Nitrobacter winogradskyi Nb-255: one gene and its partners. Each later gene encodes a partner of the first gene's protein in a complex. Links are inferred from orthologs where the notes say so. Each region holds a gene or a part of one and is shown on either strand. Other genes may lie near its edges.

Region 1 (5,071 bases):
TTCTTGCCGGCGATCGACTTGGCCGGCCCCTTGCGGGTGCGCGCATTGGTGTGGGTGCGCTGGCCGCGCACCGGCAGTCCGCGGCGATGACGCAGACCGCGATAGCAGCCGAGATCCATCAGCCGCTTGATATTGATGCCGACTTCACGACGAAGATCGCCTTCGACGAGATAATCGCGGTCGATCACTTCCCGGATCTGAAGCACTTCCTGATCGGTCAGTTGCGAAACCCGGCGATCAGCCGGAATCTTGACCTTTTCGATGATCTCGGCGGCATTCTTTTGACCAATGCCATGGATATACTGAAGCGCGATAACGACGCGCTTGTTGGTCGGGATATTCACGCCGGCAATACGGGCCACAGACTTCTCTCCTGTTGCCGACTCGCGCCGAGCCGGCTGTTCCTTCGATATTTCAGGCGGGTATCCTCAACCACAAGAACGACGCCCGACCCTCCGTAAGCTTGGGGTCCGGCATCGTCTGAAACGATCCGCTGGATGATGGTTTATTAAGGACTCGGCGGCATTCCGTCAACCGCTCCTCCGCTTTCGCTCGCTTTTTCGTGACTTTTGGGCCGTCATTTCTCGCCCTATTGCGGGGATTCCGGCCTGCTTACCACCTGCGGACCCCGAACTTCGACATCGGAACTCCCGATCGCCTCAGAACCCGGCGGATATCCCGTGTCACATCATCGATCGCCATCATGCCGTCAACTGTCAGCAGCCTGCCGCGCTCCGAATAGTAGCGAATCAGCGGCTCGGTCAGCGCGCGATAGCTGGCCAACCGCTGCGAGAGCACCTCCGGGTTGTCATCGGCCCTTACCTGCTCGCCCCGCGCGGTCGTCTCCGCGACGCGGTTTTCTACACGTTGCAGCAATGCGCTTTCATCGACGCGCAGCTCGATCACGGCATCAAGTGCAAGATTCTTGGATTGGAGCAGAATATCCAGCGCCTCGGCCTGCGGAACGGTGCGCGGAAAGCCGTCGAGAATGAAACCGTCCTTCGCGTCCGCCTGTTCCAGCCGATCGGAAATGATGCCGATAACGACATCATCCGGGACCAGCCCCCCGCTCGCCATGATGTCCTTGGCCTTGAGACCGACCGGCGTGCCGGCGGCGACGGCGGCGCGCAGCATGTCGCCTGTTGAAAGCTGAATGATTCCGTAATGATGAACCAGACGTTGCGCCTGCGTTCCTTTTCCCGCCCCAGGCGGCCCCAGAAGAATCAGTCTCATGAACATTGCCCCATCGCCGGGTGAGCGAGCAGCCGCACACCCGCGCTTCGATATAGGCACAGCCAAGACACGGTCTGCGCCCTACCGGCAACACTTACGGCACCCCGCCGCAGACGATCAATGCCTCGAGCTAGAGGCTGTTTCAACTACGTTGAACCCGATTCAACTACTTGGAATCAGACTCGTCGCTTATCTTCTTGTTTGAGCATGATCTTATCCGAAAACCGGTTTCCACTTTGCGCAGGCGCGGCCCTTCGGGTCGGGATCATACTCTATCGCGACGGAACACCGTCCGTGAAGGCGGATATCGCCTAGGATTCCACACGAAGAATGACCCAGCGGGAAAACGAAGCGCCTTACCGGTGTGACACGTCTTCCGCAAAAGTCATCGCAACCTGAATACACGCCACCTGTCTGACTGAATCACTGACCGCTGCGATCAGTGAGAAAACGCCGTCACCGACGGCGGCCTCTCAGCTTGGATTTCTTGATCAGACCTTCATACTGGTGGGCCAGCAGATATCCCTGCACCTGCGACACCGTATCCATCGTGACGCTGACCACGATCAGCAGTGAGGTGCCCCCAAAATAGAAGGGTACCGCCGCGTAGGAAATCAGTATCTCAGGGATAAGGCAGACAACCGCGAGGTAGACCGCCCCCGGCACCGTGATGCGCGAGAGAACGTAGTCGATGTACTCGGCCGTCCGCTCGCCCGGCCTGATGCCCGGAATAAAGCCGCCGTGCTTCTTGAGATTGTCGGCTGTCTCGGTCGGATTGAAGACGATCGCGGTGTAGAAGAAGGTGAAGAACACGATCAGCGCGATGTACAGGATCAAAAACATCGGCCGGCCGTGACCGAGCTGGGTATTGATCCACTGGAACCACTCCGGCCCGCTACCCGCGTTGAAGTTCGCGACTGTCGTCGGCAACAGCAACAGCGACGACGCGAAGATCGGCGGAATCACACCCGAGGTGTTGAGCTTCAGCGGCAGATGGGAAGACTGCCCATCAAACATCTTATTGCCGACCTGACGCTTCGGATACTGGATCAGCAGCCTGCGCTGGGCGCGCTCCATGAATACGATAAAGGCAATCACCGCGACGACCATGATCAGAACGATCAGGATGATCCCCGTGGACAGCGCGCCTTGGCGGCCGAGTTCGAGCATGCTGGCGAGCGCGGACGGCAACTCGGCGACGATACCCGCCATGATGATGAGGGAAATGCCGTTGCCGATGCCCCGTGACGTGATCTGCTCGCCGAGCCACATCAAAAACATGGTGCCGCCGGTCAATGTGATCGCGGTGGAGAGCAGGAAAAACATGCCGGGATTGGTGACGACATTGCCCGCGCCCTGGAGGCCGACCGCGATGCCGTAGGACTGGAAGAACGCCAGCACCACCGTGAGATACCGGGTATATTGATTGATGACCTTGCGGCCGGCTTCGCCCTCCTTCTTGAGAGCCTCGAGCTTGGGCGATACGGAGGTCAAGAGTTGGAGGATGATCGCGGCCGAAATGTACGGCATGATGTTCAAGGCGAAAATCGCCATGCGGTCGATGCCACCGCCGGAGAACATATTGAACATCCCGAGGATGCCGCCAGCCTGGGAATTGAACACCTTCTGCCAGACCGTAGGGTCGATGCCCGGCAGCGGGATGTAGGTACCCAGCCGATAGACGAGCAACGCGCCGAGCGTGAACCAGATGCGCTTCTTCAGTTCGTCGGCTTTTGAAAACGCCGAGAAGTTAAGGTTAGCCGCCAGTTGTTCCGCTGCTGAGACCATATTCAGCCCTCTCCCGCGCCAAAGGCGCCGTCACGCTCCGCCAGAACGGGCCGGCCGGCAGCCGCCGGACCTCTCATGATGTTCGATCCTTGATGAATCCAACATCCGCAAGTCCCCTGTCGCATCAAAGCGGGCGATGACGCGAACGTTACGCCGCCTCACCTTCGTCCTTCTTCGGCGCGAGGATTTTCACGGTGCCGCCCGCCTTCTCAACCGCCGCGATCGCGGACTTCGAGGCGCCATGAACCTCAACGGTCAGCTTCGCCTTGATCTCGCCGCGGCCAAGCAGGCGGACGCCGCCCTTGGCGCGACGCACCACGCCTGATTTCACCAGCGACTCGGCGTTGATAGTCGTGTTGGCATCGATCGAACCGGCATCGATCGCGTCCTGAAGCCGATCGAGATTGATCTCGGCGAACTCGACGCGGAAGATGTTGTTGAAGCCGCGCTTCGGCAACCGCCGATGCAGCGGCATCTGGCCGCCCTCGAAGCCGTTGATGCGCACACCGGAGCGAGCGGTCTGTCCCTTGCCGCCACGGCCGCCGGTCTTGCCCTTGCCGGAGCCGATACCCCGGCCGATCCGCATGCGCTTCTTGCGCGAGCCTGCGTTGTCGGCGATATCGCTGAGTTTCATGGTCGCGTCCTCATCGTGTTCCTCACGCCGGGGGCGTCCCGGCCTCCACGTCTTTTGCCGAACCGCTCGTGTTCGAAGCCGTGGCTTCCCGGCGCAGGCCGGGTACAAACAGCAAATTGTTACGTCTCGTCGATGACGCGGACGATGTGCCGAACCTTCGCGATCATGCCGCGAATTTCAGGCGTATCCTGCAACTCCGAAGTCCGGCCGATCTTGTTGAGCTTGAGCCCGACCAACGTCGAGCGCTGCGAATGATGGCGGCGGATTGCGCTGCCGGTCTGCTCGACCTTGATTGTTTTTGCGGCCTTGGCCATCGTCGTCACTCCAAATCCTGTCTCGCCTGCGGGTCTCGGATAGGCCGGCCGCACCGCCAGGCCCCACTTCGAACCGCCCTATTCGGCAACAGCCTCCGCATCACCACCCACACGACGCGATTGCAGCGTGGAGACCTTGATGTTGCGGCGGGCCGAAACCGAGCGCGGTGAATCCTGATGCTTCAGCGCATCGAAGGTCGCGCGGACCATGTTATAAGGGTTGGACGAGCCGACCGACTTCGCCACCACGTCCTGGATGCCGAGCGTCTCGAACACCGCGCGCATCGGGCCACCGGCGATGATGCCCGTGCCGGCCGGCGCCGCGCGCAGATAGACGCGGCCTGCGCCGTGGCGGCCTGCGATGTCGTGATGCAGCGTCCTGCCTTCGCGCAGCGGAACACGCGTCAGATTGCGCTTCGCCGATTCCGTCGCCTTGCGGATCGCTTCCGGAACCTCACGCGCCTTGCCATGCCCGAATCCGACGCGGCCCTTCTGATCGCCGATCACGACCAGCGCCGCGAAACCGAAGCGCTTACCGCCCTTGACGACTTTCGCCACGCGGTTGATGTGGACGAGCTTGTCGACGAACTCGCTGTCGCGCTCCTCGCGATCCCTGCTCCGTTCGCGTCCGCCGCGTTCGCGTTCACCTGCCATGGTGTTTTTCCGATCCTTGTGAGGCTCTCGCCCCTGTCCTACTCGTTCGATATACCGCTTAGAAGCTCAATCCGCTCTCGCGAGCGGCATCGGCCAGCGCCTTGACGCGACCGTGATAGAGATAGCCGCCGCGATCGAAAACAACTTCCTTGACGCCGTTCTTCACCGCCCGCTCCGCCACAAGCTTGCCGACGGCCTTGGCCGCATCGATGTCGGCGCCCGTGTTCCCTGCGTCGCGCATCGCCTTCTCCAGCGAGGATGCCGAGGCCAGCGTCTCGCCTTTCAGGTCGTCAATGACCTGGGCATAGATGTGCTTCGACGAGCGGAACACCGACAGCCGCGGACGGCCATTTGCAATCCGACGCAACGACAGCCTCACGCGTTGCTTGCGCCGGGCATTCGTAATCTTCAGTTTCGACATGACCGGCTCCGTTATTTCTTCTTGCCT
Region 2 (4,147 bases), 1.1 Mb from region 1 along the record:
TCAACCCGGCCGCTCGAGTTCAACGCCTCGGCGAGATGCCCCGCCTATACGGTGCCCGACAACATCGCAAGCGCCGTACGCGAGAAACAGCAGCGCGACAACACCGAAATAGCCAGGCTGATCTCGAAGGGGGCGCCGGTCGCCAGACTCAACACCGGAATCGACGGCGGCATGAACCGGGTGTTCGCCGCCAAACTGCCGGGCGGCCAGACCGGGCTTTCAGACCCCGGCGAATCCGACGTGAAGGCCACGGCCTTCTCGGCTGCGCCCGGCACCATTCCACCGACAGTCAATCCGCCGCGCAACTCCGCGCCAGCGACAGCCGCGACCTCGTATGAACCGGAGGCTGAGGTACGGCCGTCGTCGGCCCTGCTCGCTCCCTCCAAACCGAGCAACATCTTCACCAATCTTGCGCACAAGATGGGTTTCGGAGACGCCGATACCACGGCCACGACCAAGGCGGCCGTTTCGGCCACGCCCGGCGAATCTGTCTCGGCCAGGCCCAAGACGGCGACTCCGGCGCGCAGCGTTTCCTCTCGCCCGGTCGGAGCAAAGCGCGCTGCGTCCAAAACGACAGAGAAGACGGCCGAAAAAACACCCAGGTCCGAACACGTCGCAACCGCGCGTCCGCAATCGGGATCCACGAATGTGTCGGCTTCGCCGGCCCGGATTCAGAGCGCTGCGCCCGCGGCGTCATCGAACTCGTTCGACAGCCGCTTCTCCGTAAACCCGTAATACCCGGCACCAGAGCATTTTCGTTTCTGATCGGATCAGAAGCAGAGCTCCATGATTCGATCTGACGCGCGGCTGGCTTCACGCGAGCCGGTACTCATCCTCAAGGTCAGGCCAGGTACGTAAAGGTCGAGACAAGGACTTGTATCCAGACTGGATATGCTTCGCCCGGAAACCCTCGAAGGGGCCGCTTACCGGCAGGAGTGAAGGCCGCGGCCGGAAGGGCTCACGCGTAGCGGCCGTGGCAATGCTTGTACTTCTTGCCCGAACCGCAGGGGCAATCCTCATTGCGGCCGACCTTGCCCCAACTCTCCGGATCGTTCGGGTCACGACGGGAACGGCCCTCACTCCCCTCCGACGCCAGTGACGCCCTGGCAAAACTGCTTTGCGCGAGCGCCATCTCGTCCTCGCCGGTGTTCGGATCGAGCTTGTGGGCCTCCATCTCAGGCAGCGCCGGCTGCTCCTCCTCGGGCGGCACGATCTCGACGCGCATCAATTGCCCCGTCACCGCCTCGCGCAGATGGGCGATCAGGCTTTCGAACAGGGAGAAAGCCTCCGATTTGTATTCCTGCAGCGGATCGCGCTGGCCATAGCCGCGCAGACCGATGACCTGGCGCAGATGGTCAAGCATCACCAGATGTTCGCGCCAAAGATGATCCAGTGTCTGCAACAGGATGGTCTTCTCGACGTAGCGCATGACGTCGGGACCCCATTGCCCCACCTTGGCCGCCATATGCTCGTCGACGCGGCTTTCGATGCGCGACAGCAACTCCTCGCCCGCGATGCCCTCTTCCGCGGCCCATTCGTCGACCGGCAGTTCGACGTCGAGCACGCGCTTCAGTTCTTCTTTAAGGCCGGCGACATCCCACTGCTCGGGATACTGGTTTTCCGGAACATGCTTGGCGACCAGATCCTCGACGAACGCATGGCGCATGTCGGCGACGGTTTCCGCCACGCTTTCGTTCTTCATCAGATCGACGCGCTGTTCGAAGATCACCTTGCGCTGATCGTTCTGCACGTCGTCATACTTCAGCAGGTTCTTGCGGATGTCGAAGTTGCGCGCCTCGACCTTCTGCTGCGCCTTCTCCAGCGCCTTGTTGATCCAGGGATGGGTGATGGCCTCGCCGTCCTTGAGGCCAAGCCGCTGCAGCATGGTGTCGAGCCGATTCGATCCGAAGATCCGCATCAGGTCGTCATCCAGCGACAGGAAGAACTTCGAGCGGCCGGGATCACCCTGACGGCCGGCGCGGCCGCGCAACTGATTGTCGATGCGCCGCGACTCGTGGCGTTCGGAGCCTATGATATAGAGCCCGCCGGGATGGGTCACGGTCTTGGCCGGCTTCGAACCCTTGGCCGGCTCGATCTCGACGACTTCCTCCGCCTTGAGCACCATGCCGCGGAAGCGCTCGATATCGGCCTTGATCTCCGCGATCTTGGCCTGCTTCTCGGCTTCGTCGGCGATGTCGGCCGTCTCGAACTGGGCGCGCATCTCCAGCGAGCCGCCGAGTTTGATATCGGTGCCGCGACCGGCCATGTTGGTGGCGATGGTGATCGCGCCGGGCACGCCTGCCTCGGCGACGATATAGGCTTCCTGCTCATGGAAGCGGGCGTTCAGCACCGCGAAAAGCTTGGCCGGTTTGCCGGCGCGAGCAGCGGCGTAAAGCTTCCGCATCGATTTCGGATCGCCGAAGTCGATCTGCTTGTAGCCATGCTTCGTCAGATAGTCGGCGAGCACTTCCGATTTTTCGATCGAGGCGGTGCCGACCAGCACGGGCTGCATCCGCGCATTGGCGCGTTCGACCTCGGCCAGGATCGCGGCGTATTTCTCGTTCTGGGTCCGGTAGACCTCGTCGTCCTCGTCAAGACGCGCGATCGGCAGGTTGGTCGGGATCTCAACGACCTCGAGCTTGTAGATGTCGGCGAGTTCGTCGGCTTCCGTCGCCGCGGTGCCGGTCATGCCCCCGAGCTTCTTGTACATCCGGAAGTAGTTCTGGAACGTGATCGAGGCGAGCGTCTGGTTCTCCGGCTGCACCGGTTGATGCTCTTTGGCTTCCAGCGCCTGATGCAGTCCTTCCGAGTAGCGGCGGCCCGGCATCATGCGGCCGGTGAATTCGTCGATGATGACGACCTCGCCTCCGCGAACGATATAGTCCTTGTCGCGGGTGAACAGCGAATGCGCGCGCAGCGCCTGGTTGATGTGGTGGACGACGGAGACGTTCTCGACGTCGTAGAGCGAGTCACCCTTGAGCAGGTCAGCCTCGCGCAGCAGCGTCTCGATCTTCTCCATGCCGGCCTCGGTGAGCGCGACCGTGCGCTGCTTCTCGTCGATCTCGTAGTCAGCGACCTTTTCGAGATTCGGCATGAAGGTATCGATGGTGTTGTAGAACTCGGAGCGATCGTCGAGAGGGCCGGAAATGATCAGCGGCGTCCGCGCTTCGTCGATCAGGATCGAGTCGACCTCGTCGACGATGGCGAAGAAGTGCTCGCGCTGGACCATATCCTCCAGGCGATACTTCATGTTGTCGCGCAGATAGTCGAAGCCGTATTCGTTATTGGTGCCGTAGGTGATGTCGCAGGCATAGGCCGCCTTGCGCTCGACGTCGTCGAGGCCATGCACGATCACGCCTGTGGTGAGGCCGAGAAAAGAGTAGACCTGCGACATCCAGCCGGCGTCGCGGCTTGCGAGATAGTCGTTGACGGTCACGACGTGAACGCCGTTGCCGGCGAGCGCGTTGAGATAAACGGCGAGCGTGGCGACCAGCGTCTTGCCTTCGCCGGTCTTCATTTCGGCGATGTCGCCCTCGTGGAGCACCATGCCGCCGATCAACTGCACGTCGAAATGCCGCTGGCCGAGCGTTCGCTTGGCGGCCTCGCGCACCGTGGCGAAGGCGGGAACGAGGAGGTCGTCGAGGGTCTTGCCGTTCGCGAGCTGCTGCTTGAACTCGGCGGTGCGCGCCCGCAGCGCATCGTCCGACAGCGCGGCGATTTCCGGCTCCAGGGCGTTGATGGCCTTGACGCGGGATTGATACCCCTTGACCCGCCGATCGTTGGCGGAACCGAAAAACTTGCGGGCAAACGCGCCGATCATCCCAAATTCCTGTCTTCGCGATTCGCCGTTGCAGCCATGTGGTCGTCTCCTGGGCCCTCCGCTTCTGATGGAATTCAGAAGCGGCAACGAGTTTGCTTCACGCGAACCGGCAATCCCGCTCAAAACGCTCTAGAGCATGATCCGAAAAGTGGAAACCGGTTTTCGGAAAAGATCACGCTCCAACAAAAGATAAGCGACAAGTCTGTTTCAGCGCAGCTGAAGCAAACTCTGGTGTCCGAACCGAAGCGCGCCTTGGCTTTGCAGCACCTTACCGCCGCGACTTCGGAACCACCGCACGGGCCACCTATCAACTCAACTCATCGTGAC
Region 3 (3,443 bases), 500 kb from region 1 along the record:
CCCGCTAGCGCAATCGCCCGGCGTCATCACCGGCGGAAGCCAGAACGTGATGGTCAACGGCAAACCCGCCGCGCGTCAGGGCGACGCTACCACCGGCGGCGCGCTGATCGAAGGATCGTCCAATGTCTTCATCAACGGCAAACCGGCCACGGTGATCGGCAACCGAACCGGATGCGGCGGCTCGGTCACTTCTGGCGGCCATGGCGTGTTCATCAACGGCAAGCCAATGGCGCGCCAGGGCGACCAACCGTCTGGATGTGCAAGATAGTGACCTAAACCAGCCGGCTCTGCACGACCGCCGCCTGGATGAACGAGGCGAACAGCGGATGCGGCTCGAACGGCCGCGATTTAAGTTCAGGGTGGTACTGCACGCCGATGAACCAGGGATGATCCTGATATTCGACGATCTCCGGCAGCACGCCATCGGGCGAGAGGCCCGAAAACCTTAAGCCGTGCTGCTCCAGCCGGTCCTTGTAGGCGGTGTTGACTTCATAGCGATGGCGGTGCCGCTCGGAAATCTCGACCGCCCCACCGTAGATACCGGAGACGCGGCTGCCACGCTTGAGCATCGCCGGGTAAGCGCCAAGCCGCATGGTGCCGCCGAGGTCGCCCGCTTTGGAGCGCTTCTCCAGTTCGCTGCCGCGCAGCCATTCCGTCATCAAGCCGACCAGCGGCTCGCGAGTCGGGCCGAACTCGGTCGAGTTGGCGTCCGAGATTCCGACCAGGTTGCGCGCCGCCTCGATCACGGCCATCTGCATCCCGAAGCAGATGCCGAAATAGGGTACGTGCCGTTCGCGGGCGAACCGCGCCGCCTTGATCTTGCCCTCCGCGCCGCGCTGGCCAAATCCGCCGGGAACCAGAATGCCGTCGACATGTTCGAGGAACGGCGCGGCGTCTTCGTTTTCGAACACCTCGCTCTCGATCCAGTCGAGGTTGACCTTCACCTTGTTGGCGATACCGCCATGGGACAGCGCCTCGATCAGCGATTTGTAGGCGTCCTTCATGCCGGTGTATTTGCCGACGATCGCGATCGTCACCGCCCCTTCCGGATTGCGGATACGCTCGTTGATATCGTGCCAGCCCTTAAGCGCCGGAGGCGCGGCCGGCTCGATTCCGAACGCCGCCAGAACCTCGTCGTCGAGTCCCGCGGCGTGATAGACTTCCGGCACGGCGTAGATGTTATCGGCATCGCGCGCCTCGATCACGGCGCTTTCCCGGACATTGCAGAACAATCCGAGCTTCCGGCGTTCCTCCGCGGGGATTTCCCGGTCGGTGCGGCACAGCAGGATATCGGGCTGGATGCCGATCGATCGCAGTTCTTTCACAGAATGCTGCGTCGGCTTGGTCTTCAATTCGCCGGCGCTCGGGATGAACGGCAGCAGGGTCAGGTGGACGTAGATCGCATGACCACGCGGGAGATCGTTCTTGAGCTGCCGGATCGCCTCGAAGAACGGCAGGCCCTCGATGTCGCCCACCGTGCCGCCGATCTCGCACAGCACGAAGTCATGGTCATCGTTGCCGTCGAGGATGAACGCCTTGATGGCGTTGGTGACGTGGGGAATCACCTGGATCGTGGCCCCGAGATAGTCGCCGCGGCGCTCCCTGGTCAGGATGTCCTGATAGATGCGGCCGGTGGTGATGTTGTCCTGCCTGGTGGCGGGACGCCCGGTAAAACGCTCGTAATGACCGAGATCGAGATCGGTCTCGGCGCCATCGTCGGTCACGAACACTTCGCCATGCTGATACGGCGACATCGTTCCGGGGTCGAGGTTGAGGTAGGGGTCGAGCTTGCGAAGGCGGACCTTGTAGCCGCGCGCCTGCAGCAGCGCGCCGAGCGCCGCCGACGCCAGACCTTTTCCGAGCGAGGAGACCACGCCGCCGGTGATGAAAATATACCGCGCCATGGGTCTCAACCTTTAAGGCTCCCGTGTCGATTCGCCAAAACCAATCGCGGCCTCCAGCCGGAATGCGAAAGGGCTGTGGGCGACTTCAGAATTCAAACGATCTTGCAGTCCCTTGGTGAAACTGCTGATGCAGGATGGCGGCCCCGCCCTGCATCACGTCCTTGATTTACTGGGAACGCGGCGCCTGCGGACCGGCGGGGGCCGGCGCCTGTTCCGACTGCTTCAGCGAATCGAGCAAACCGCCACCGCTCGGCGGGGCGACCGGGGTCGCCGGCTGCGATTGCGACGCCGGCGCCGTATCCAGGATCGAGCCCGGTTTCTGTTCGACGCCGGCAAGCCAGGACAGGAGCAAGCTGGTCACGAAAAAGCCGGCCGCAAGAAAAGACGTCGTGCGCGTCAGCAGGTTCGCCGTGCCCCGGCTTGACATGAAACCGGCGCCGCCGCCCATGCCGAGGCCACCGCCTTCGGATTTCTGCAGCAGAACGACGACGGTCAACGTCGCGACGATGATCAAATGGATGACGATAACTGCGGTCTGCATCTCTGGCCTTCCATCACAAGTGCGCGCCGGACGGCCGGACATCACAGGCTTGCGGGGCTTGAACTAGATCACGATGGTTTCGGATCGAATCGATCCAAAACCATGAACGTGATCGATTCTATCGATTCTAATGTCTTAGAGCGGGATGCGGGCGAAAACCGCTACACACTTTCCTCATCCCGCTCTAGTGGGTTCGGCTCCGACGTTCGCATCCGGGACGCGCGGCCAACGGCCAAGGAGTCGCGAATATCAAACCCACTCCACTCGGCGGGGTATCTACACGATCAGGCGCGGCGTTGTCACCCCCACAGGGTCGCCCCCGCTAGAGCATCGGACCCGAAAGTGGGAACCGGTTTCGGGATAAATCCGATGCTCAATCAATTAACTGGAGCGGCGGCGCTGATTCCATTTAATCGGCCGCCGCTCTAGAGCCTTTTCGCTTCTGATTGAATCCGAAGCGAAGCTCAAGATTGTTGTTCTGACGCGTTTCTGCACGCGAACCGGTTTCCACTTCGCTCGAAACGCTCTAGGCGGCTGGCCATTGCAGGAAACAGTCAGGCGACGGCCTGGGCGATCCCCAGAAAATCCGCCGCCTTGAGGCTGGCGCCGCCGATCAACGCTCCGTTCACGTTCGGAACCGCGAGCAACTCCGCAGCGTTCGACGGCTTCACCGACCCGCCGTACAGAATGCGAATCTTCGTGCCTTCCGCGCTAAACCGTTCCGCGAGCTTTTCGCGGATAAACCTGTGGACTTCCTGCACGTCCTGCGATGTCGGTGTGCGCCCGGTGCCGATCGCCCAGACCGGTTCGTAGGCCACGACGAGATTGGCGGCCGTCGCGCCATCCGGCAGCGAGCCCGTGAGCTGCCGACCGACCACATCGAGCGTCTGACCGGCATCGCGCTGGTCCTGCGTCTCGCCGACGCAGACGATGGCGGTCAGCCCCGCCCGCCATGCGGCTTCGGCCTTCTCCCGCACCAGAGCGTCGCTCTCCGCATG

Evidence for each region. The genes of interacting proteins can lie anywhere in the genome.
Region 2: the proteins of secY (region 1) and secA are in contact, whole or in part, in a crystal structure (PDB 3DIN), measured with the Thermotoga maritima proteins. The link is inferred for Nitrobacter winogradskyi Nb-255 from one-to-one orthologs. Residues at the interface, in WP_004081795.1 of Thermotoga maritima: Glu108, Gly109, Glu110, Glu111, Ala236, Glu237, Arg238, Arg239, Ile240, Thr241, Ile242, Gln243, Tyr244, Ala245, Arg246, Arg247, Val248, Thr249, Gly250, Arg251, Arg252, Val253, Tyr254, Gly256, Ala257, Ser258, Thr259, Tyr260, Leu261, Pro262; in WP_004082002.1 of Thermotoga maritima: Glu261, Ala262, Arg263, Lys300, Ala301, Arg302, Thr303, Ile304, Ile305, Leu323, Tyr324, Asp325, Pro326, Val329, Ser330, Tyr333, Ile336, Lys340, Phe345, Val349, Glu363, Phe364, Tyr374, Ser375, Gly376, Gly377, Glu393, Ile395, Thr482, Ser483.
Region 3: secY (region 1) and secG share a complex: the UniProt entries of both Escherichia coli proteins name them as parts of the sec protein translocase complex. The link is inferred for Nitrobacter winogradskyi Nb-255 from one-to-one orthologs.

The regions. Positions count from the first base shown.
Region 1 is NC_007406.1:1,507,617-1,512,687, reverse strand. Bases 856-3,762 are described here. They hold secY (preprotein translocase subunit SecY), read right to left. Parts: upstream 3,022-3,762; coding sequence 1,690-3,021; downstream 856-1,689. Other genes in these bases: rplO (50S ribosomal protein L15), read right to left, coding at 3,170-3,655. Also shown: rpsM (30S ribosomal protein S13), read right to left, coding at 1-362; rpmD (50S ribosomal protein L30), read right to left, coding at 3,775-3,969; rpsE (30S ribosomal protein S5), read right to left, coding at 4,048-4,623; rplR (50S ribosomal protein L18), read right to left, coding at 4,682-5,044; rplF (50S ribosomal protein L6), read right to left, coding at 5,056-5,071. UniProt on the Escherichia coli protein: The central subunit of the protein translocation channel SecYEG. Consists of two halves formed by TMs 1-5 and 6-10.
Region 2 is NC_007406.1:434,730-438,876, reverse strand. Bases 759-4,147 are described here. They hold secA (preprotein translocase subunit SecA), read right to left. Parts: upstream 3,821-4,147; coding sequence 959-3,820; downstream 759-958. Also shown: NWI_RS02025 (L,D-transpeptidase family protein), read left to right, coding at 1-735. UniProt on the Escherichia coli protein: Required for protein export, interacts with the SecYEG preprotein conducting channel.
Region 3 is NC_007406.1:2,005,196-2,008,638, forward strand. Bases 759-3,443 are described here. They hold secG (preprotein translocase subunit SecG), read right to left. Parts: upstream 2,446-3,443; coding sequence 2,071-2,445; downstream 759-2,070. Other genes in these bases: NWI_RS09560 (CTP synthase), read right to left, coding at 759-1,904; tpiA (triose-phosphate isomerase), read right to left, coding at 3,000-3,443. Outside these bases: NWI_RS09555 (PAAR domain-containing protein), read left to right, coding at 1-268; more of NWI_RS09560, read right to left, coding at 273-758. UniProt on the Escherichia coli protein: Subunit of the protein translocation channel SecYEG. Overexpression of some hybrid proteins has been thought to jam the protein secretion apparatus resulting in cell death; while this may be true it also results in FtsH-mediated degradation of SecY.